2 regions of the Ensifer sp. GW101-20A05 genome follow, and region 2 is predicted to be linked to the other one. Evidence: riboswitches for the same ligand, from Rfam matches in the RefSeq annotation. Region 2 holds a riboswitch; the other holds the start of a gene.
The links. A riboswitch is a leader RNA that binds a small molecule or an ion and turns the genes downstream of it on or off. The one in region 2 is predicted to bind FMN.

Region 1 (5,771 bases), on a different contig from region 2:
TCGGTCTGCCCTGGGGCAAGAAGTCGAAGATCAAGACCGACCTGAACCATGCCGAAAACGTGCTCAACACGGATCATTTCGGTCTCGATAAGGTCAAGGAACGCATCGTCGAGTATCTCGCCGTGCAGGCGCGTTCGTCGAAGATCAAGGGCCCGATCCTGTGCCTCGTCGGCCCTCCGGGCGTCGGCAAGACCTCGCTCGCCAAGTCGATCGCCAAGGCGACCGGCCGCGAATATGTGCGCATGGCGCTCGGCGGCGTTCGTGACGAAGCCGAGATCCGCGGTCACCGCCGCACTTATATCGGCTCCATGCCGGGCAAGGTGGTGCAGTCGATGAAGAAGGCGAAGCGGTCCAACCCGCTGTTCCTGCTCGACGAAATCGACAAGATGGGCCAGGACTTCCGCGGCGATCCGTCGTCGGCTCTGCTCGAGGTGCTGGATCCGGAACAGAACTCGACCTTCATGGACCACTACCTGGAAGTCGAATACGACCTGTCCAACGTGATGTTCATCACCACGGCCAACACGCTGAACATTCCGGCGCCGTTGATGGACCGTATGGAAGTGATCCGCATCGCCGGCTACACCGAAGAGGAAAAGCTGGAGATCGCCAAGCGGCATCTGCTGCCGAAGGCGATCCGCGACCACGCGCTGCAGCCGAAGGAGTTCTCCGTGACTGACGGAGCCCTGATGGCGGTCATCCAGACCTACACGCGGGAAGCCGGTGTTCGTAACTTCGAGCGCGAATTGATGAAGCTCGCCCGCAAGGCGGTGACCGAGATCATCAAGGGCAAGACGAAGACGGTCGAAGTCACGGCGGACAACATCAACGACTACCTTGGTGTTCCGCGCTTCCGTCACGGCGAAGCCGAACGCGACGATCAGATCGGCGTGGTCACGGGTCTTGCCTGGACCGAGGTCGGCGGCGAACTGCTGACGATCGAAGGCGTCATGATGCCCGGCAAGGGCCGCATGACGGTCACCGGCAACCTGCGTGACGTGATGAAGGAATCGATTTCGGCGGCGGCGTCCTATGTCCGCTCGCGGGCGATCGATTTCGGCATCGAGCCTCCGATGTTCGACAAGAGCGACATCCACGTGCACGTGCCGGAAGGTGCGACGCCGAAGGATGGTCCGTCGGCCGGTGTCGCCATGGCAACCGCGATCGTGTCGATCATGACCGGCATCCCGATCTCCAAGGACGTCGCGATGACCGGCGAGATCACGCTGCGCGGCCGCGTGCTGCCGATCGGCGGTCTCAAGGAGAAGCTGCTGGCAGCGCTCCGGGGAGGCATCAAGAAGGTGCTGATCCCCGAAGAGAACGCGAAGGATCTCGCCGAGATCCCGGATAACGTGAAGAACGCGCTCGAAATCATCCCGGTTTCGCGGATGGGCGAGGTGCTTGTACACGCTCTGGCGCGCATGCCGGAACCGATCGAATGGGACCCGGCAAGGGAGCCGGCAACCGTCGCAGTGGTTGATTCGCAGGACGAAGCAGGCACCTCGATCGCCCACTAAAAAGTGCCGGTGAATGGGCGCAGCGACCTCACGCGGCGCCCATTTTGCAGAAAAATTGGGAAGACCGGCCTCTGGCCGGTCTTTTTTGTTGTAAAAGCGCCCTGCAAGCCTTGCATTCCAAGGGATTAGGCGCAATTGGGAAAGGCAAGACGCGGGCGATGCGCAAGCCGCCGCGGCTTAAAACACAGTCGTTTCGAACCAATCTGAAAGGGGTGGAAACATGAACAAAAATGAGCTCGTGTCTGCCGTTGCTGAGAAGGCCGGACTTTCCAAGACCGACGCATCTTCTGCAGTTGATGCAGTTTTCGAGACCATCCAGGGCGAGCTGAAGAGCGGCGGCGACATTCGCCTGGTCGGCTTCGGCAACTTCTCGGTTTCGCGCCGCGAAGCCTCGAAGGGCCGCAACCCGTCCACGGGTGCGGAAGTTGACATCCCGGCTCGTAATGTGCCGAAGTTCACGGCCGGCAAGGGCCTGAAGGACGCCGTCAACGGCTGATCAGATTTGCTTGGCGGTCGGACACGAGGCCGGCAGTCCAGGTATTCGAGGGTTCGGCGAAAGCCGGACCCTTTCGCATTCCGGGGGGCTGCCCTTGCGGCCTCCTGCCATTTGCTCTACGGCTTGCCCATTCTCAGGGCGGGGTGAAAGTCCCCACCGGCGGTAAGGGCGCTGCAATATCATGCGGTGACCCAAGCCCGCGAGCGCCTTTCTCCTGAAGCGGGGAAGGGGTCAGCAGATCCGGTGCAATTCCGGAGCCGACGGTCATAGTCCGGATGAAAGAGAATGGTCGTCGGCACGAAGAGCAGGGCTGCCCGGCGTCGTGCCGTGCGCTCATGCGTCCTGATTTGTGTTTGTCCATTTCTCAGGATGCGTGACATGAATCAGACTTCCCTCGGTTTGTCCTCCTCGCGCGCCATGGCCGGTGCCGGCTTCATGGTGCTGGCCGGTATTGCCTTCGCCGGGCTCAATGTCGTTACCCAATGGCTGACGATGAAACTCGGCTTTCCCGCTGCCGCCACGGCCTTCTGGCAATATGCCTTCGCCCTTCTCTTTTCTTTGCCGTTCCTGCGGCGCGTCGGACTTTCGGCGATGCGCACCGATTACCCGTGGCGCCACGTCGTGCGCGTGGCCCTCGCGGCCTTCGGCGTCGGGGCCTGGGTCTCCAGCCTTGCGCATGTGCCGATCTGGCAGGCGATTGCCCTGGTGATGACCTCGCCGTTCTTCATCATCCTTGGCGCTCGCCTGTTTCTCGGCGAACGCGTCGGTCCGGCCCGCTGGACCGCGACCGCGGTCGGATTTGCCGGTGCGATGATCATTCTTGAACCCTGGTCGGACAGCTTCACCTGGGCAGCGCTGCTGCCGATCCTCTCCGCCTTGCTCTGGGGCGCCTCGTCGCTCATCACCAAGAGCCTGACGAGCAGCGAGCGTCCCGAAACCATCACCATCTGGCTGCTTGTCCTTTTGACCCCGATCAATGGCGCCATTGCGCTCACGGCCGGTTTCGCGGTGCCGCAGGGCATGGCGCTCGGCCTTCTCGTGCTCGCCGGGGTCATGACAGTGTTCGCGCAATATTTGCTGACGCTCGCCTATACGGTTGCCGATGCCGCCTATGTGCAGCCCTTCGATGATTTGAAGCTGCCGCTCAATGTCTTTGCCGGCTGGCTGGTCTTCGGTTACGCACCGACAGGCTATCTCTGGTTCGGTGCGGTCCTGATCCTTGGCGCGTCACTGTTCATCATGCGCAACGAGAGTCGGCGCGAACGGGAGGCTGTTGCAACCTGAACGGTGTAAAACCCGGCCGGTGTCATTCGGCTGTCATCGCAGTCGCGCAGAACCCCCATGTTTTCAGTATTCTCCATGGGGGATTTCAATGATCATTACTTCGCGCGTGACCGCGTTCGCGGCCGTCCTTCTTGCTTCCGCGGCATTTCCTGCGGCGGCTGAACCTGTATTCAATCGTATTGCGTCCTTTGCCGTTGCCGACAATCTGCCCGATGGTGACGCGCGCAAAGCGCCGACGTCCGCCGAGATCATCACGGCCAGCGAAGACGGCAATACGCTGATCTACTCCGACAGCCCGGGCAAGCGCGTCGGCCTGATCGACATCACCGATGCCAAGGCGCCGAAGGCAGCCGGCACAATCTCTTTCGACGGTGAGCCGACCTCCGTTACTGTTGCCGGCGCCAAGGCGCTCGTTGCGGTCAACACGCGCGAAAGCTTCGTCAAGCCTTCCGGTCTTCTGGCAATCGTCGACCTGGCGTCGAAGAAGGTGGATGCGACCTGCGATCTCGGCGGTCAGCCGGACTCGGTTGCCGTCAACAAGGACCGTACGCTTGCAGCCATCGCCATTGAAAACGAGCGCGACGAGGAAGTGAACGACGGCAAGATCCCGCAGATGCCGGCCGGCGATCTGGTGATCCTGTCCTTGAAGGACGGCGTTGCCGATTGCGGCTCGCTGAAGCGCGTGACGCTGACGGGTCTTGCCGAAATCGCTGGCGAAGATCCGGAGCCGGAATTCGTCTCCTTCAACGGCAAGGACGAGATTGCGCTGACGTTGCAGGAGAACAACCACATCGTCGTCATCGACGGCAAGACTGCGACGGTGAAGACGCACTTCTCTGCTGGCACCGTCGACCTCAAGGATATCGACATCAAGCGCAACGGCGCCATCGCCTTCAAGGACGAGCAGCCGGGCCGCAAGCGCGAGCCCGATGCGGTGAAGTGGCTCGACGATAACCGCATCGTCGTTGCCAACGAAGGTGACTACGAAGGCGGCTCGCGCGGCTTCACGATCTTCGACACCAGCGGCAAGGTGCTCTACGAATCAGGCGCCAGCTTCGAGCATGCCGTTGCCGCGATCGGCCACTACCCGGAAAAGCGCTCGTCGGCCAAGGGCGTGGAGCCCGAAGGTCTGGAAGCGGCCAAGTTTGGCGACGACAACCTGTTCTTCCTGCTCGCCGAACGGGCTTCCGTCGTCGGCGTCTACAAGGACACGGGCGCGGAGCCCGAACTGCTGCAGCTGCTGCCGTCGGGCATCTCGCCGGAAGGCGCCGTCGCGATCTCGTCGCGCAACCTGCTTGCGACCGCCAATGAAGTCGACCTAGGCGAGGCCGGCGGCGCACGTTCGCATGTGATGATCTATGAGCGCGCTGAGGGCGAAGCCGCCTATCCGCAGATCCGGTCCGCCGAGAAAGACGGGCTGCCGATCGGCTTCGGTGCACTCTCCGGTCTTGTTGCCGTCTCGGACAAGCCGGGCTTCCTGCGCGCCGTCAACGACTCGGTCTTCTCGTCGCAGCCGACGATCTTCACCATCGACGCCACCCAGAAGCCGGCGCTGATCACCGAGACGCTCGCCATCACCCGTGACGGCGCACCGGCTCAGAAGCTCGACATCGAGGGGATCGCCAATGACGGGGAAGGGGGTTTCTGGCTCGCATCGGAAGGCAATTCCGACAAGCTCTACAGCCACGCGCTCTTCCACGTGAACAAGAAGGGCGAGATCAAGAAGGAAATCGCCCTGCCTGAGGCGCTGCGTGCCGGCGAAACCCGCTTCGGCTTCGAAGGCATCACCGTTATTGGCCAAGGCGACGACCAGACGCTGTGGATGGCTGTTCAGCGCGAATGGAAGGACGACGAGAAGGGCTTCGTCAAGCTCGTCTCCTACAAGCCGAAGAGCGAAGAGTGGGGTGCCGTGCGCTACCCCCTGGAAAAGGCCGGTGACGGCTGGGTCGGCCTGTCGGAAATCTCCGTTCATGGTGGCTACGCCTACATCATCGAGCGCGACAACCTGATCGGCCAGGCAGCCAAGCTCAAGAAGATCTATCGCGTCGCGCTGACGGAACTGAAGCCGGCAGCACTTGGTGGCGAACTGCCTGTCGTCAAGAAGGAGGAGGTTCGTGACCTCATTCCGGACCTGAAGGCGCTCAACGGCTATGTCGTCGACAAGGTCGAGGGCTTCACAGTCGATGCAGCCGGCAATGGCTATGTCGTGACCGACAATGACGGTGTCGACGACTCCTCCGGCGAAACCCTGTTCTTCTCCATTGGCGCGATCAACGCGATGTAAGCGTTAACGCCCGGAGAAAACGGAAGAGGCCGGGACATGATGCCCCGGCCTCTTTCTGTTTCGGACTGGTAGGAAATAGCGACTAGCGGGCGACAGCGACCTGCGCCGCCTCTTCGGCCTCATCCTTGCGCTTGCGGATCTCGTCCGTCCTGTCGACCAGCTTGCCGACGATGCCGTAGAGGGCATCGAG
Region 2 (5,771 bases):
CGGCCTTCGGCCCGTACATGCAGCTCTTGGGCGCCAACCGCGCCTATGAGCCTGCCGCACTCGCCGTTATCGCATTCGGCATCACCTGGGGCTGCCTCGGCCTCATCCAGCTCGTCTCGCGCTTCCAAAAAAGCGCGCCTCCCAAGGCCTGAGGACCGCACCCATGAGTTTTCTGTCACTCACCAGCATCAAGAAGTCCTTCGGCCCTGTTCACGTCGTGCACGATTTCGACATGGACATCGAGAAGGGCGAATTCGTCTCCTTCCTGGGTCCGTCCGGCTGCGGCAAGACGACCGTCCTGCGCATGATCGCCGGCTTCGAGACACCCTCCGCCGGCTCTATCGTGATCAACGGCAAGGACCAAGGGTCGTTGAAACCCAACCAGCGCAACATCGGCATGGTGTTTCAGGCCTATGCGCTGTTTCCGAACATGAACGTGCATGACAACGTTGCCTTCGGCCTCAAGGTCGCAGGCACTGACAAGTCGGAGATCGACGCACGGGTGAAGCAGATGCTCGGGCTGATCAAGCTCGAGCACCTGGCGGACCGCTTCCCCTACCAGCTCTCCGGCGGCCAGCAGCAGCGCGTGGCGCTTGCCCGCGCCATTGCGGTCAAGCCGCAGGTGCTGCTGCTCGACGAGCCGCTTTCGGCGCTCGACGCCAAGATCCGCGTGTCGCTGCGCGAAGAAATCCGGCAGATCCAGCAGCAGCTCGGCATCACCACGGTCTTCGTCACCCACGACCAGGAAGAGGCGCTGTCGATCTCCGATCGTATCGTCGTCATGAATGCCGGACGTGCCGACCAGATCGGCACCCCCTTCGAGATCTACAACACGCCGTCAACGCGCTTCGTCGCTTCCTTCGTCGGCACGCTGAACATCATCGAGGGCAAGGTCGCGGATCCGGCCTCGGGCGCCGTAACGATCGGCAACCAGCAGGTGGCTCTGAAAGACCCGATTGCCGGCATGAAGGGTGGCGACAGCATCTCGCTGGCGTTGCGCCCTGAAGCGGGCTCGATTGCCGAAGGGGCGCAAGGCGATACGGCGCTTGCCGGCGAGGTCGTCTCGACGAGCTTCCTCGGCTCGGTCATCCGCACGCGGCTTCGCGTCGGCGACGATGTCATCTCCTTCGACATGTTCAACAATCCGGGCGTAACCCCGCCGGTCTCGGGCGACAACGTCACCCTGCGCTTCGCCGCCAAGGACCTGCTCGTTATTCGCGAGTAGGCCTTGCAGAAGACCGATGAACGCTGGCGCGCAGGGCGCCAGCGAGTATGCAGCGGTTCGTTGCGCCATTGCCGGAGACCCGCGAGGTTGCAATCATGGCCAAGGCTGAACCAAGTGCCTTCGTCAGGCATATCCAGGATGAACTCTCCGATCTCGGGCCTGTTCAGATTGACCGCTTCTTCGGCGGCTGGGCCTACGTCGTCGCAGACAAGCGCTTTGCCGTCAGCATCAAGGACCGCCTCTATTTCAGGGTTGATCAGGCGCTGAAAGACGCGCTTATCACAGAGGGTTGCCAGCCGTTCACCTATGAGAAGGGCGGCAAGACCGTGGTCGTGCATCGCTTCTACGAAGCGCCTGTCGACTGCCTCGACGATCGCGACGCCCTCCTCCACTGGGCCGGACGCGCGGTTACCGCGGAAGACGACGATCTGCGCGGATAAGTGCCACGCGGTCGGAATGTTGCCGCCATGACTGCATGGCAACCTGACCATCCGGATTAATGTCCTGGCGGGAACGAATTTGTCCTCACCAGCACCCCACAAGCAAAAATCTGTCGTGATTTCCGCTCTTTTCGTCGCGGCGTGCGTTTGACCGGGCAATCCCGGCCTATATAGTCGCGGTGTTCTCAGGGCGGGGCGAAATTCCCCACCGGCGGTAGCGAGAGAAACCTCGAAGCCCGCGAGCGCTCTGGAGCTTACGCTCCAGGGGTCAGCAGATCCGGTCGAATTCCGGAGCCGACGGTCACAGTCCGGATGGAAGAGAGCAAGCAGGAACGTGGGCCCCGCGACGGGACCTCACGCGCATGCATGTTCGCCCGACGGGATCATTGGAAACGCCAAACCCTGGAAGGCTTGAGACCATGACTATTCTTTCCCACCCCACCGCCAAGATCGCGATCGTTCGTGCCCGCTGGCACGCCGACATCGTCGACCGCTGCGTCGACGCCTTCGTCGCGCAGTGGACGAAGCTCGGCGGCTCGGCGGCCGACGTCGAGATCTTCGACGTGCCGGGCGCACTCGAAATCCCGCTGCATGCGCAGACGCTGGCCAAGACCGGCCGCTATGCGGCGATCCTCGGCACCGCCTTCGTCGTGGATGGCGGCATCTACCGCCACGACTTCGTCGCCGGCACCGTGCTCGACGGCATGATGCGCGTCCAGCTCGACACCGGCGTGCCGGTGCTTTCGGCCGTGCTGACGCCGCACAATTTCCAGGAAAGCGAGCCGCTCATCGCCTTCTTCCGCGAGCACTTCGTCACCAAGGGCACGGAAGCGGCCAACGCCTGCTCGCAGATTTTGGATGCCCGCGCCAAGCTGGCGCTTGTCAACGCCTGATCGTCTGCGGCTCCGAAGTGAGCCTGCCTGGCGGGTGCGCCGTAAGCGCGCTGCCCCTCATCCGGCCTGCCGGCCACCTTCTCCCCGCTTGCGGGGAGAAGGACACGCGTGGCTCCTTGTCACCCAAACTCATCCTCTCTCGAGAACGGCCGGCCCCCCTGAGGTCAATCAGAGCCATCCCGCCAGCGAGAGCTCTCGTCCCCTCTCCCCGCCTGCGGGGAGAGGGTTAGGGTGAGGGGCAGAATTGCTCTCAGATCATGCCGAACTCGCAGCCCCCCGGAACGCCACAAGCACTCCCGTTGAATCCACTTGTGAGCCACCTGATTCAAGCCGGCAGCCCCAGCCGATAAGCCCCTGTCTCGACTCTCAAATTCGCGCCTACCGCGCCGCCTCGCCGTCCTGCAGGCTGCGCTCCAGCGCCGCCATCCGGTGGCGGTGTCCGCCGGCCTCGTAGCCGACGATGGTGACGACGGGCGCGAGCGTCAGGATGATCAGGCACATCGCCATATCGAGCCCAAGCATCGCCACGACGACGGACGCGATCAGCACCAGCGCCGTGCCGCAAAGCAGCCAGAGATGCAGCCGGTTCGTCTGCCGCAGCAGATACGCGTACATCGCGTAGAGCAGGCCGATGTATAGTCCGACTGGAACCGCGACTGTCAGCACAGTTGCGACCGAGCTGATATGGGCCTTGTGCTCGATATAATAGGCCGCCACGTGCAGCCCGGCGCCGGTGGCGACTATCGCGGCGAAGATCGGTATGTGGCCATAACCCCAGACGAAGGACCGCTTGAGGCGGTGGTGGTGCAGCACCTCGGCGCTCGGCAAAAGGAAATAGATCCACCACATGCCGAAAGTGAGCCCGGTGCCGGCGAGGCAGACGAGCGCAACGTCGAGGTTCCAGCCCTCGCCCTCGACCACGGCAGAGATCGAGGCGACCGTTCCGACCACCCCTTCCCCGAGCGCGATGATCGCCAGCAGCCCGTAACGCTCGGCGATGTGATGCGCATGCCAGGGCGTGCCGCCATAGTGCATCTCGGCAATGTAGGGGCCGAGCATCTCGATCGCCGTCAGCGCGACGACCATGGCAAAGGTCACCGCCAGCGAGAAGTCGAAGAAGATCAAAACGATCCAGCCAAGCTGGGCGACGCTGATCGCCTTCACATAGGCCATGCAGGCTTCCCGCCGCGCCGGATCCTGCCGGCTGGCGCGCAGCCACTGGAAGACCATCGCGACGCGCATGACGACATAGCCGAGCACCATGACGCCGTTGTTGAGGTGTTCGCCCTTGTCGATCGATTCGAACATCGGCGGCAGGCCGATCGCCAGGATCAGCACGCCGACCATCTGCACCATGGTGACGCTGCGAAAGATCCAGTCGTCGGTGTCGTAGGCCGAAGCGAACCAGCTGAAGTTGATCCAGGCCCAGCAGATGGCGAAGGTGGCAAAGCCGAAGCCGATCAGCCCTGCGGTGAAGTGGCCCTCGGCGAAGAGATGCGCGAGCTGCGAGGCGGCCAGGCTGAAGGCGATGACGAAAGTGAGGTCGAACAGGAGTTCGAGTGTCGTCGCAGTCCTGTGATGTTCGTGCGTATCACGTCCACTCATGCGCGCCACGTGGTGGTGAGCGCTCGGATGCGGTTCAGTCGAGGTTGCTTCGCTCATGCGGTAAGGTCCCTGCTGACGATCTGCAAGCATATTCAAATATTTGCGGAAGCGTCGTCAAGGCGTGGTGCGCGCCAGATACGAAAACGCCCGGCATCTCTGCCGGGCGTCTCGTCACGATGCCTGAGGGAGGATCAACGGGCGTCGCGATGTTCTTTATGCCTTGGCAGCATCGAGACGGTCGATCGCTTGCACGTTGCCGGCCGAAGCGCCCTGCGGATCGAATTCGGACGCAAGCCAGGTATCGACGATCGATTTCGCCAACTCCGGCCCGATGACCCGCGCACCCATGGTGATGATCTGGGCGTTGTTCGACTTCGCCGCACGCTCGGCCGAATAGGTGTCGTGCGTCAGTGCTGCACGGATGCCCGGCACCTTGTTGGCGGAGATGCAGACGCCGATGCCCGTGCCGCAGAACAGGATGCCGCGGTCGTGCTTGCCCTCGACGACCTGCTGCGCCAGCTTCTGCGCGAGATCCGCGTAAAAGCCGGACTGGCTGAGGTCTACGACCTCGACGTCGGCCCGGCCCGCGAGATGGGCGGCAATGACGTCCAGCAGGGGCTTGCCGGCGCTGTCTGCCCCGATTGCAATCTTCATGATTGTTCCTTTCCATTCTTCAGGAACTGCCGCGGCCGAAGGCTCAGATCGCCTTTACGACACGCTGCAGAATGTCGAGATAGCCGGCGACGTCCCAGGCGGAGCGGCCGATGAAGAGGCCGTCGATATGCACCTGCGCGATCAATTCTTCGCAGTTGCCGGGATTGACGCTGCCGCCATAGAGCACCGGCACGCGCCGGCCGAGCGCCGCTTCGGCGACGTCGGCGATGCGCTTGTGGCGCTCGTCCGCATAGTCCGATGTCGCGGGAATGCCGTTGACGCCGATCGCCCAGACCGGCTCGTAGGCAAGCAGGATGGTCGCCTGCTTCGCCTCGCCTTCGAGAAGCGCCAGTGCGCCTTCGACCTGACGCCTCAGCACCTGATCCGCCTCGCCCGCTTCACGCTCGGAAAGCGTCTCGCCGATGCAGATCAGCGGCACCAGACCATGGCGCACGGCGGCTGCCGTCTTCAGGCCGACGGTGCGGTCGGTCTCGCCGAAATGCTCGCGCCGCTCGCTGTGGCCAAGCTCGACCACGTCGACGTTGCAATCCGCAAGCATCAGCGGCGACACCTCGCCGGTCCAGGCGCCGGCATCGTCCCAATGCATGTTCTGCGCGCCGACCTTGACACTGGTTGCGGCAAGCCGCGCCTTGACCTCGCGCACCGCCGTGAACGGCGGGATGACGAAGCGCTGGACACGATCGTCGCGCGTCGCATCGGTAGCGGCCAGGCCATCGGCAAAGACCATCGCCTCGGCCAGCGTCTTGTTCATCTTCCAGCTGGTGCCGACCCAGAGCCCGGACTTGTTCATGCTTTCTCCGATGCCTTGCTATTGCCGACCCTGACCAGCCGAATGCCTGCCTCTTCGAGTGGTGCTGCATGCTCGGCAGCCACTTCGGCGCCGGTCAGCACCGCATCGAAGGCATCGAGGCCGGTCAGGAAATGGAGCGCCGA

Region 1: it holds a riboswitch for FMN, as region 2 does, so the genes downstream of both, AC070A_RS18755 (DMT family transporter) here and AC070A_RS02895 (6,7-dimethyl-8-ribityllumazine synthase) in region 2, are expected to answer to the same signal.

Annotation. Positions count from the first base shown of each region.
Region 1 covers NZ_JBWKZT010000007.1:90,910-96,680, reverse strand. The annotation lists gene lon (endopeptidase La) at 1-1,517, shown strand, start outside; gene hupB (DNA-binding protein HupB) at 1,738-2,013, shown strand; FMN riboswitch at 2,139-2,304, shown strand; gene AC070A_RS18755 (DMT family transporter) at 2,383-3,297, shown strand; gene AC070A_RS18750 (esterase-like activity of phytase family protein) at 3,386-5,581, shown strand; gene AC070A_RS18745 (MarR family winged helix-turn-helix transcriptional regulator) at 5,664-5,771, opposite strand, start outside.
Region 2 covers NZ_JBWKZT010000001.1:561,314-567,084, forward strand. The annotation lists gene AC070A_RS02880 (ABC transporter permease) at 1-152, shown strand, start outside; gene AC070A_RS02885 (ABC transporter ATP-binding protein) at 164-1,225, shown strand; gene AC070A_RS02890 (TfoX/Sxy family protein) at 1,273-1,665, shown strand; FMN riboswitch at 1,843-1,993, shown strand; gene AC070A_RS02895 (6,7-dimethyl-8-ribityllumazine synthase) at 2,085-2,558, shown strand; gene AC070A_RS02900 (low temperature requirement protein A) at 2,937-4,220, opposite strand; gene derI (D-erythrulose-4-phosphate isomerase) at 4,377-4,817, opposite strand; gene AC070A_RS02910 (triose-phosphate isomerase) at 4,861-5,628, opposite strand; gene AC070A_RS02915 (DeoR/GlpR family DNA-binding transcription regulator) at 5,625-5,771, opposite strand, start outside.